Regions from separate parts of the Streptomyces sp. NPDC048481 genome, predicted to be linked through region 1. Evidence: riboswitches for the same ligand, from Rfam matches in the RefSeq annotation. Region 1 holds a riboswitch; the other holds the start of a gene.
What was found. Region 1 has a riboswitch for cobalamin ahead of ACGFSH_RS29455 (ABC transporter substrate-binding protein). Riboswitches for the same ligand answer to the same signal wherever they lie in the genome.
Positions count from the first base shown of each region.

Region 2: it holds a riboswitch for cobalamin, as region 1 does, so the genes downstream of both, ACGFSH_RS05925 (cobalamin biosynthesis protein) here and ACGFSH_RS29455 (ABC transporter substrate-binding protein) in region 1, are expected to answer to the same signal.

Region 1 is NZ_JBICXC010000012.1:136,721-142,560, forward strand. It holds gene ACGFSH_RS29440 (LysR family transcriptional regulator) at 1-42, shown strand, start outside; gene ACGFSH_RS29445 (FKBP-type peptidyl-prolyl cis-trans isomerase) at 134-550, opposite strand; gene ACGFSH_RS29450 (superoxide dismutase) at 805-1,446, shown strand; cobalamin riboswitch at 1,601-1,777, shown strand; gene ACGFSH_RS29455 (ABC transporter substrate-binding protein) at 1,831-2,880, shown strand; gene ACGFSH_RS29460 (FecCD family ABC transporter permease) at 2,877-3,890, shown strand; gene ACGFSH_RS29465 (ABC transporter ATP-binding protein) at 3,887-4,693, shown strand; gene ACGFSH_RS29470 ((2Fe-2S) ferredoxin domain-containing protein) at 4,690-5,082, shown strand; gene ACGFSH_RS29475 (hypothetical protein) at 5,484-5,708, opposite strand; gene ACGFSH_RS29480 (DUF5994 family protein) at 5,721-5,840, opposite strand, start outside.
Region 2 is NZ_JBICXC010000001.1:1,383,543-1,389,382, forward strand. It holds gene ACGFSH_RS05920 (cobyric acid synthase) at 1-1,321, opposite strand, end outside; gene ACGFSH_RS05925 (cobalamin biosynthesis protein) at 1,318-2,283, opposite strand; cobalamin riboswitch at 2,391-2,533, opposite strand; gene ACGFSH_RS05930 (hypothetical protein) at 2,701-2,922, opposite strand; gene ACGFSH_RS05935 (anion permease) at 2,957-4,225, opposite strand; gene ACGFSH_RS05940 (class II aldolase/adducin family protein) at 4,467-5,198, shown strand; gene ACGFSH_RS05945 (alpha/beta hydrolase) at 5,348-5,840, shown strand, end outside.

The DNA of each region.
Region 1 (5,840 bases):
ACGGCGGTCGCGGGCCTGGTCCGCGCCGCCACCGCCCTGTGACCGACGGCGTCCAACGCCAGGACGGCGTGCGGGACTTCGGGGACGCCGCCCGGTCAGCCGCCCTCGCTCACACGGCCCGCCCCAGGACGATTCAGCGCCCCCACTGGGGGTTGCTCCACCCGGTCACGCCGGAATACGCGTCCAGCAGGTCCACCACGAAGACCAGGGTCGAACCCGGCGGGATCAACGGCGAGGGCGACTGATCGCCGTATCCGAGACGCGGAGGAACGATGATCTCGCGCCGGCCGCCGACCTTCATCCCCCTCACTCCCCGGTCCCAGCCCTTGATGACCTTGCCACCGCCCAGGGCGAACTTGAACGGCAGGCCCCGGTCCCAGGAGGCGTCGAACTCCTTCCCGGACTCGAAGGTCACCCCCACGTAGTGGACCCTGACCACCATCCCCGGCTTCACCTCGACCCCGTCGCCCACGACCAGGTCCCGGACGGTCAGCTCGGAAGGGGCGTCCCCCTCCGGAACCCCGACCTCGGGTTTCGTCAGTTCACTCATCGCAGCCTCGCCACTCTCCGTCGACAGCCGTGGACCGGCGGCCGGGCACATGACCGCCCGGCGGTAGACGGTCACGCTACCGGGAGGGCGCGGGAGGCATGGGCCGCCGAGTTCGCGCCGGACGGGACACGTCCGGAGGCCCGGGTCCAACGCGTGATCGGCACGCGTGATCGACACGAATGATCGGCAACGTGTCGCTTCTGCTGTTAGCGTGCAACTGCATATTGTTCGCAATAACGTGGAGGACGTTGGACATGGCGGTTTACACGCTCCCGGAGCTTCCCTACGACTACGCGGCGCTTGCCCCGGTGATCAGTCCGGAGATCATCGAGCTGCACCACGACAAGCACCACGCGGCGTACGTCAAGGGCGCGAACGACACCCTGGAGCAGCTGGCGGAGGCGCGGGACAAGGAGTCCTGGGGCTCGATCAACGGGCTGGAGAAGAACCTGGCGTTCCACCTCTCCGGGCACATCCTGCACTCCATCTACTGGCACAACATGACCGGTGACGGCGGCGGCGAGCCGCTGGAGAAGGACGGCACCGGCGAACTCGCGGACGCCATCGCCGAATCCTTCGGCTCCTTCCGGAACTTCAAGGCCCAGCTGACCAAGGCGTCGGCGACCACCCAGGGTTCGGGCTGGGGCGTCCTCGCCTACGAGCCGCTGTCCGGTCGTCTCATCGTCGAGCAGGTCTACGACCACCAGGGCAACGTGGGCCAGGGCTCCACCCCGATCCTGGTCTTCGACGCCTGGGAGCACGCCTTCTACCTGCAGTACAGGAACCAGAAGGTCGACTTCATCGACGCCATGTGGGCGGTCGTCGACTGGCAGGACGTGGCCAGGCGTCACGCCGCCGCCAAAAAGCGCGGCGACAGCCTGCTCCTCGCGCCCTGAGCGCATGCGAACGTCCAGCCCGTGATCGTCTTCTCAACCTCGGCACGGGGGACGGGAATGCCCCCGCGAGCACCCGGCTTGCGGGGGCATTCCGTTGAACGCGCCGGTGGACGACACCCGTGGCCCACCACACGATTTGACCCGGCGATGGCCTTGATAGCCTCGACGGGCCAGTCGAGCCACACCTGAGGCCAGGGAATCCGGTGCGAATCCGGAGCTGACGCGCAGCGGTGAGGGGGACGGGCGGGGCACGACGCCACTGGGAGACCGGGAAGGCGTCCCGTCCGGACGAACCCGAGTCCGAAGACCTGCTGGCACCTCCGCGCCCCGGCGCGGGGGACGTCCGTAGGCCAGGCTCCGCGTACGAGCCCCGACCCCGAAGGCATACCCGTGCTCCGCACCCCCGCTCTTCTGCGCGCTCCGGCGCTTTTCCTCGCCTCCGCCCTGCTGCTCACGGCCTGCGCCTCCGCCGGCGGCGATGACGCGACATCGGCGCAGACCTCCGCCGCCGGCCGTCCGGTCACGATCGCCAACTGCGGCCACGAGGTCACCCTGAAGTCCGCCCCCGAACGGGCCGTCTCCCTCAACCAGGGCACCACGGAGATCCTGCTCTCCCTCGGCCTCGCCGACCGCATGGCCGGTACGGCGACCTGGACCGACCCGGTGATGAAGGGCGTGGAGAAGGCCAACGCGTCCGTGCCGCGCCTCGCCGACAACATGCCCTCCTTCGAGAAGGTCCTGGACGCCGAACCCGACTTCGTCACCGCCTCGTTCGTCTCCACCCTGGGCAAGGGCGGGGTCGCCACCCGCGAGCAGTTCGAGAAGCTCGGCGTGCCCACGTACGTCTCACCGTCCGACTGCTCGGGCAAGGACAACGACAGCGGCGGCGACGGATCGCGCGGAAAGCCGCTCACCCTCGACGCCGTGTACGGCGAAATCCGCGACCTGGCCCGCTCGTTCGGCGTCGAGGAGCGCGGAGAGAAGCTCGTCACACAGCTGAGGCAGCGGGTGCGCACCGCCACCGCCGCGCTGGACGCCCCCGACGTCTCCCTCATGTACTGGTTCGCCAACTCCCAGTCGCCCTACCTGGCCGGCTGCTGCGGCGCGCCCGGCGTCATCACCCGCGCCGTCGGAGCGAGGAACGCCTTCTCCGACACCCACGACGAATGGCCCCAGATCAACTGGGAGACCGTCGCCGACCGTGACCCGGACGTCATCGTGATCGGCGACCTGACCCGCAAGCAGCAGACCGCCGAGACCGCCGCCGCCAAGATCCGCTTCCTCGAGACCAACCCCGCCACGCGCAAACTGAGCGCCGTGCGGAAGAAGCGGTACGTCCTCCTGAGCGGCCAGGCGATGAACCCGTCCATCCGCACGATCGAGGGGATCGAGAAGGTCGCGGCCGGTCTGCGCGACTTCGGACTCACCAAGTGAGAGTCCGCACAGTCGTGTTGTCGGGTGGCGGACTGACCGCGCTGCTGGCCTCCATAGCCGTGGCTGTGACGATCGGACCGGCCGACATCTCGACGGGGGACGTCTGGACGGCCGTCGCGGCCCATCTCGGCCTCGGGGAGAGCACGTTGGCCCCGCTGCGCGACGGCATCGTGTGGAATCTGCGGATGCCGCGCACGCTGCTCGCCGCGGTGTGCGGGGCGGGGCTCGCCGTGTGCGGGACGGTCATGCAGTCACTGCTGCGCAATCCGCTGGCCGATCCGTTCGTGCTCGGCGTGTCGTCCGGTGCGTCCACGGGGGCGGTCGCGGTGGTCGTGCTCGGGGTGGGCGGGGGAGCGGTTTCCCTGTCGGCGGGCGCCTTCCTCGGGGCGCTGCTCTCCTTCGCCCTGGTGCTGCTGCTCAGCCACACCCTCGGGGGAAGCACCGACCGAGTCGTCCTGTCCGGGGTGGCCGCCATGCAGCTGTTCTCCGCTCTGACCTCCTTCATCGTCCTCACCTCGGCCGACGCCGAGACCACCCGGGGCGTGCTGTTCTGGCTCCTGGGCTCGCTCACCGGCGCCGACTGGGGACAGGTGCTGCTGTGCGCCGGCGTACTCGCCGTCGTCCTGGCCGTCTGCCTCGGGCACGCCCGCACCCTGGACGCCTTCGCCTTCGGCGACGAAGCCGCCGCCGGACTCGGCGTCCGCGTCGCCCGCACCCGCCTGGTCCTGCTCTGCGCCACCGCGCTGCTCACCGCGGCACTGGTGAGCTGCGCCGGTGCCATCGGCTTCGTCGGCCTGGTCCTCCCGCACGCCACCCGCGCTCTCACCGGCTCCGGCCATGCCCGCCTCCTGCCGGTCACGGCATTGACCGGAGCCGTCTTCCTGGTGTGGGTGGACACCCTCGCCCGTACCGTCCTCGACCCCCAGGAGGTCCCGGTGGGCGTGGTGACGTCCCTCATCGGCGTCCCGGCGTTCGTGGTCGTGCTCCACCGCGGACGGAGAAGGGCATGAGCAGCCTGCACGCGGACCGCGTCGTGAGGCGCCTCGCCGACAAGGTCGTCGTCGACGGCGTCACTTTCGTCCTGCGCCCCGGCGAGACCGTCGGCCTGCTCGGTCCCAACGGCTCGGGGAAGTCGACGCTGCTGAGACTCCTCGCGGGGATCCTCGAACCCACCGCCGGAGTCGTCACCCTGGACGGGCGCCCGCTGCCCGAGACCGGGCGCAGGGCCACCGCCCGGCGGATCGCCACCGTGGAGCAGCACGCCCACACCCAGACCGAACTGACCGTCCGCGACGTCGTCTCGCTCGGCCGCATTCCGCACCGCCGCGCCTGGACGCCCCCCACGGCGGCCGACACACGGGCCGTCGCGAAGGCCCTGACGCGCACCGGCCTGACCGACCGGGCCGAGCAGTCTTGGCACACCCTCTCCGGCGGCGAACGCCAGCGCACCCAGATCGCCCGCGCCCTCGCCCAGGAACCCCGCGAACTCCTCCTCGACGAACCCACCAACCACCTCGACATCCAGCACCAGCTCGACCTGCTGGACCTCGTCGCGAGCCTGCCGGTCACCACCGTGATCGCCCTGCACGACCTCAACCTCGCCGCGATGTACTGCGACCGCCTGCTCGTCCTGCGCAACGGCCGCGCCGTCGCGGAAGGCACCCCGGCCGAGGTCCTCACCACCACCCTCATCGAGCAGGTCTACGGCGTCCGCGCCGCGGTCACCCACGACCCCGGTCATCCGGTGATCCGCTTCCTGCGCCCGGCGGCCCACGACGATTCCCCCCACACTGAGAGGAGCTGGGACGAGTGACGTCTCGACAGAGAGCTGAAGAGGGGCGCACGGAGCACACCCCGGCCCCGCCGGCACCGTGCCGCATCGTCGTCTGCCGGGACTGCTGCTGCGGAACCCCCAAGGTGACCGGAGTCGATCACGACCGCCAGATCGCGCGCCTGGCCGAGAGCGCCCCCGTACGCATCTCGGCCTGCCTCGACGTGTGCGAACACGCCAATGTGATCGTCGTCCAGCCCTCCGCCGCCGCCCGCGCCGCCGGAGCCCGCCCGGTCTGGCTCGGCCTCGTCAACGACCCCGACGCCACCGACGACATCGCCGCCTGGGTCCAGGCCGGCGGCCCCGGCACAGCCCCCTGCCCCGACATCCTCGACCTCTACACCTTCACCCCGCCCCGAAGGGCGCGATGAGCACGCACGCCGGCGGCCGCTGTCCTGGCGGCCGCTGTTCGGCGCGGTCGCAACGGCCTGGTTCGTGCCGAAGTGCACGTGAAATGCGTTCTCTTCAGAACCAAGCGAAGTTCCTCACAATCACCGACTCCGACGCGTGCCGGCGGTACAGTGAAGACCGCCCTTGACCTGCACAAAGCAGGCAGGGAGCCGTCTTCCAGGAGTTCGACACGCTGCGCACCATGTTCAAGTCCAAGATCTAGCATCTGAGCATTCGCACAGGTCAGAGGCATGATCGCGCCGCTCGAGTCAGGAAAACGGTCAGCATCGGGTACGGAACCGTCCAGGCTTGCTGACCTGGTGACCGCCGCGCCGGGGGCCCCGGCGCAGATGCCTGGCTCCCGCTCGGAAGGCTCGATACATCAGCGACTCCCCTCTCGATGCTCACTGTGTGTGGCGTCGGTAGGAGGGCCCTTCGGCACGGCGGCACCTGGACCCTTACGGGTCCGCCGACCGATTCCCGGTAGGGCGTCGCTGTAGCGGAACGCCCCGATCCTTTCGTCATGCTGTGCGTTGAGCCGGTGGATCAAAATCATTCCCGCGATGATCACGAGAATGATCACGACGACGGTGAAGGCGGTCTCCACGTCCTCACCTCCTCACTTCCTCGGGGCGGAACTCGAGATCCCGATCGCGGCTCCGTCAGCCGAAGCGGCTCCGCCGTCGGTCTCCCAGTCCTCTTCCCGGCTATGAGCCTCCGCCGCGTCCTGGCTGATGGC
Region 2 (5,840 bases), on a different contig from region 1:
ACCCGTCCGACTCCAGCGAGCCGTGCCAGTGCGTGCCCCAGGTCTGCCCGACCCGGCAGCCGTCCAGGCCGCGCCCCTCGTCGTCGCGGATGAAGGTGTCGCCCCCGTTGACGTCGGCGACCCCGTGATGGATCTCGTAGCCCTCGACCCGCTCGCCGAGGGCCTCCCCGACCGGCCGGGTGAGGGTCTTCTCGCGGGCGAACCGCACCCGGACGGGGAGGATCCCGAGCCCGTCGACCCGCCCGCGCCGGCTCTCGACGTCGTCCTCGATGTGCTCGCCGAGGATCTGGAAGCCGCCGCAGACGCCGAGGACGGGCCGCCCCTCGGCGGCCCTGCGCAGGATCGCCTCGGCCAGGCCGCGTTCACGCAGCCACTCCAGCGCCCGCACCGTGCCGCGGGTCCCCGGGATCACCACCAGGTCGGCGTCGGCCAGCTCCTCCGGACGGTCCACGAACCGCACCACGACGCCGGGTTCGGCGGCCAGCGCGTCCACGTCCGTGAAGTTCGACATCAGCGGGACCGCGCAGACGGCGACGCGCAGCACGTCCTCCCCGACCGGCGCGGCGGTGTTCGACTCGCGCACGGTGCCGCGCAGCGACACCCTCAGGCCGTCCTCCTCGTCGATGCCGAGGCCGTGCCGGAACGGCAGCACGCCGTACGTGCGCCGCCCGGTGAGCCCGTGCAGCATGTCCAGGCCCGGCTCCAGCAGGGAGACGTCGCCGCGGAACTTGTTCACGAGGAACCCGGCGACGAGCGCCTGGTCCTCGGGGGACAGCAGCGCGACGGTCCCGAAGAACGAGGCGAAGACCCCGCCGCGGTCGATGTCGCCCACGACCAGCACGGGCAGCCCGGCATTGCGGGCGATCCCCATGTTGACGATGTCCGTCCGCCGCAGATTGATCTCGGCGGGACTCCCGGCCCCCTCACAGATCACCGCGTCATACGTGCCCCGCAATTCGGCGAGACAGTCGAGAACGGTCCCGAGGAGCTGCTGCTGCCGCCCGCCGTGGTAGCCGCGGGCGCTCATCTCGCCGACCGGCTTGCCCAGCAGCACCACCTGACTGCTGCGCTCCCCGCCGGGCTTGAGCAGCACGGGGTTCATCAGCGCGGTCGGCTCGACCCGGCAGGCCTGCGCCTGCATGGCCTGCGCCCGCCCGATCTCGGCGCCCTCGCGCGTGACGAACGAGTTCAGCGACATGTTCTGCGCCTTGAACGGCGCGACCTTCACCCCCTGCCGGACCAGCCACCGGCAGATCCCGGCCGTGACGACGCTCTTGCCGGCGTCGGAGGTGGTGCCGGCCACCAGCAGGCCCCCGCTCATGACATATGCCCCTTCCGCGCGTCGAGCGCCCTTGTCGCGGCCCGGCGCGCGGCGACGGTCACGCCGAGCGCGAGCAGGCCGACGCGGCGCGAGAGCCGCGCCGCACGTTCGATGTCCCCGGCGACGACGGGCCGCCCGGCCGCTCCGTTCAGCACGGGCCGGTGCTCGACCCGGCCGCCGTACGACAGGCTCCCGCCCAACCGCACCCCGAGGGCGCCCGCGAAGGACGCCTCCACCGGGCCGGCGTTGGGACTGGGGTGCCTGCGGGCGTCGGCGCGCCAGGCCCGCACCGCGCCCCGGGGGTCGTCCCCGGCGACCGCGGCGAGCACGGCGGTCAGCCGCGCCCCGGGCCAGCCGGCGACGTCGTCGAGCCGCGCCGACGCCCATCCGTAGCGCAGATGGCGCGGCGACCGGTGCCCGACCATGGCGTCGAGGGTGTTGACGGCGCGGAACCCGGCCAGCCCCGGCACACCGGCCACGGCCCCCCAGACCAGGGCGCCGACGACGGCGTCGGAGGTGTTCTCGGCGACGGACTCCACGACGGCGCGCGCGATCCCGTCGGCGTCCAGGGCCTGCGGGTCGCGCCCGCACAGCCGCGGCAGCCGTTCCCGGGCCTCGTCGACGTCCCCGGCCTCCAGGGCGCGCGCGATGCCCCGCGCCTCGCGCACGAGGGAGGCGCCCCCGACGACGGACCAGGTGGCGGCGGCGGTCAGGGCGACGGACGCGGCGGGGGAGCGGCGTACGGTCCGCGCGGCGACGGCCCCGAGGGCGACGGCGCCGCCCGTGCACACCGCGGTGTGCAGGGCGCCCCAGCCCCGGTGGTCCCGCCACAGCAGCCGCTCCACGGCGCCCGCGGCCCGCCCGAACGCGGCGACCGGATGCCCTCGGCGGGGGTCGCCGAGGAGCAGGTCGCCGAGGAGGCCGGCGGCGGCGCCGTACGCGTGAACGCGATCGGCACCCATCGGCTCAGCCGGCCGTGCGGGCGGCCGACGGGCTGGGGGTGGCGCGCGAGGCGCTCGACGGGCAGCCGAACATGGCTATGTGTCCTCACTCAGGGTGTCCACGCCCTGGTTCGACGAGACCGCGGCGAGAGTTCCTGGCTCCCGGGGGTTACTACCCCGGTGACAGTGGCGGGACCGCGCCGGATTCACACCGGCTTCCTCTTCTGCCGCCGTACATGGCCCGGGCAGTCCACCACGGGCCCGGAAGGGCCGTCAACTTGCCGTTGACCTGCGGGGGGAGAGTGTGCAGAACCCCACACGCGGGCGATCGCCGCGGTCACACGCGAAGGGGTGCGGGACGGCGACCCGTCCCGCACCCCTCGGTGTTCCTGTTTCCCTTGCCCCGATGTCCGGGAGCCCAGGCGTCCTGGTGGCCCGTCAGGCCACGATCAGGGAGATCCCGTACGCCACCGCCGCCGCGCAGGCGGCGAAGCACGCGTACGCGCCCGTCACCGCGAGGGCGGCCGAACCGCCCTCGGCCGTGGCGCGCTCCCGGCGCGACAGGCCCATGATGCCGAGGGTGAACAGGGCCACGAGTCCCACGGTGACCACGAGGCTGACGCCGAACACGGAGCCCAGGGCTGCCCAGTCGATCTTCATGACGCTTCTCTTCCTTCGTGCCGGACGAGCCGGATCAGACGGCCGCGGCCGGCGGCACGGCGGGGACGGCGGACTCCGGGACCGCGACCGATGCCGCGACCGGGGCCGGGGAGGGGATGGTCGCCGTCAGATCGTCGGCGAGGGAACCCGCCGGGGGCGGGGCGACGGCCGCGATCGCCGTCGTGACGACGCCCGCGGGCTCCTCGGCGTCGTTGACGTTGGACGCGTCGACGACCTCGCGCCGGGAGATCTTCCAGATGGCCGCGCTGGAGGCGATCAGGAAGACGGCCACCACGGCCGTGCCCCAGTCGCCCAGGCCGGTCACCGTCTCGGCGAGCGCGCCCACCAGGGCCGCCGCCGGCAGGGTCAGGCCCCAGGCCACGAACATGCGGGTCGCCGTGGACCAGCGGACCACGCCCCCCTTGCGGCCCAGGCCCGCGCCCATCACCGAACCGGAGACCGAGTGGGTGGTGGAGAGGGAGAAGCCGAGGTGGGAGGAGGCCAGGATGACCGTGGCGGCGCTGGTCTGGGCGGCGAAGCCCTGCTGCGGCTGGAGTTCGGTCAGGCCCTTGCCCATGGTGCGGATGATGCGCCAGCCGCCGAGGTAGGTGCCGAGCGCGATGGCCATGCCGGCCGAGAGGATGACCCAGGTGGGCGGGTCGGAGTCGGGGGCCACGGCGCCGCCCGCGACCAGGGCGAGGGTGATGATGCCCATCGTCTTCTGCGCGTCGTTGGTGCCGTGCGCGAGGGAGACCAGCCCGGCCGAGGCGATCTGGCCGGTGCGGTAGCCCTTCGCGGCGGCCCTGCCGTCGGCCTTCTTGCCGAGGGTGTACGACAGCCGGGTGGCGAACATCGCGGCGACGCCCGCCACGATCGGCGCCGCCACCGCCGGCAGCAGCACCTTGGTGACCAGCACGTCACCGTGGACCGCACCGCTTCCGGCGGAGGCGACGGTGGCGCCGATCAGACCGCCCATGAGGGCGTGGGAGGAGCTGGAGGGCAGGCCCACCAGCCAGGTCAGCAGATTCCAGAGGATCGCGCCGACCAGGGCGGCGAAGATGACCTCGGGACGGATGCCGGTCTCGTCGACGAGACCCTTGGAGATCGTGTTGGCGACCTCCACCGAGAGAAAAGCGCCCACAAGGTTCAGCACGGCGGACATCGCCACCGCGACCTTGGGTTTGAGTGCACCGGTCGAGATGGTCGTGGCCATCGCGTTGGCGGTGTCGTGGAAACCGTTCGTGAAATCGAACGCGAGTGCGGTGATAACCACAATCGCGAGGATCAGCGAGAAGTTTTCCATTTACCCAGGCAATCGTTCGAAGTCATTGGTGTGTCGACCGTAGGCAATCCGGGTGAACGGAAGATGAACTGGGACGGGCGTCGGGGTGTCGTTCTCCGGGGCTGTTCCGCGCCCCGTCCGACGGCCCTCCCACCGTGCCCGGCGCGGCAGTTGACCGCTCGCCCGCCGGCCCGCGCCGCCGGGCACGCGGAAGGCGCCGCGACCGGCCCCGGGAACCGCCGTGCCCTGGCAGGATCGCGGTATGGCCGAGCAGCGAAGCGAGCAGACGCACGCCCCGGATCCCGGGCCCGGCGGGCAGGGCCCGACCCCGCGCCGCACACGGCGCGCGACCCCCGAGGAGGCGCGGGCCTGGGAGGCGCTCGTGACGACGGCACGCCGCACGGTGACCGACGGCCTCGTCGTCGGCACCAGCGGCAACGTCTCCGTACGCGTCGCGGACACCGTGCTGGTCACCCCGTCCGGAGTGCCCTACGACCGGCTCGCCCCGGACGACGTCACCGGCGTCGACCTCGCCGGACGCCAGGTGCTCGGCGCCCTGGTCCCGACCAGCGAACTGCCGATGCACCTCGCCGTGTACCGCTCCTGCGACGCCGGGGCCGTCGTCCACACCCACGCCGTGCACGCCACGGCCGTCTCGACCCTCGTCCCGGAACTCCCCCTCGTCCACTACATGGCGGGCGCCCTCGGCGGCCCCGTCCGGGTCGCCCCCTACGCCACCTACGGCACCGAGGAACTGGCCGAGAACATGCTCCGCGCGCTCGACGGACGCAGTGGTTGCCTGCTCCAGAACCACGGCACCCTCACCCACGGCGCCACCCTCGACCAGGCCTACGACCGCACCGCCCAACTGGAGTGGATGTGCCGTCTGTGGCTCACGGCCTCGTCCGTCCCCGGCCACACCCCGACACTGCTGACGCAGGCCCAGCTGACCCGGGCGACGAGCCGCCTCCGCACCTACGGCCAACACCCCTGACCCCGCACCCGGCCGGCCGCCTCCGCGCCGCCTTGTCCGGCCGCCGCGCCGGGGTCTGTGACCCCGCGCGCGGGCCCGCTGCCAGGCGGGCGTCACTCCGCGCGGGTCCACCACTGGCCGTCGTGGGTCTCGGCCTGGAGACTGGGCGGGTGCGCACTGTCACAGCGACGGCAGCCGCCGTCACCGCAGCCCTGGCCGCCGGCGCCGCCAGTGTCGCCGTCGGCCGGCTCGCCAGCGACGCCGCGCTGAAGGCGCCGCCCGGCCGGCCCCTGCCCACCGAGCCCCGGCTCACCGTGCACGGCACGGCAGCCGGACAGATCACCCTCACCCGCGACCTGGCCGCCCTGCGCCCCGGCGCCTACGGCCTGTCGGGCAACGGCTCGCACGCGGTCGTCGGCCCGGTCCTGCCCACGGCCCCGCACCCGGTCGACACCGTGGTGCGCCGGCTGGAGCGCGTCACCCACGGCTCGCTGAACTCCGGGGACGCGGTCTGGCTGACGCCGAACCTGCACGTCGGCAACCCGGGCAGTGCCCTCGGCCTGGACCACGCCGACGTCGACGTCCCCGGCGAACTGGGCAACCTGCCCGCCTGGTTCGTGCCCGGCGCCCGCCGCACCTGGGTGATCGCCGTGCACGGCCTCG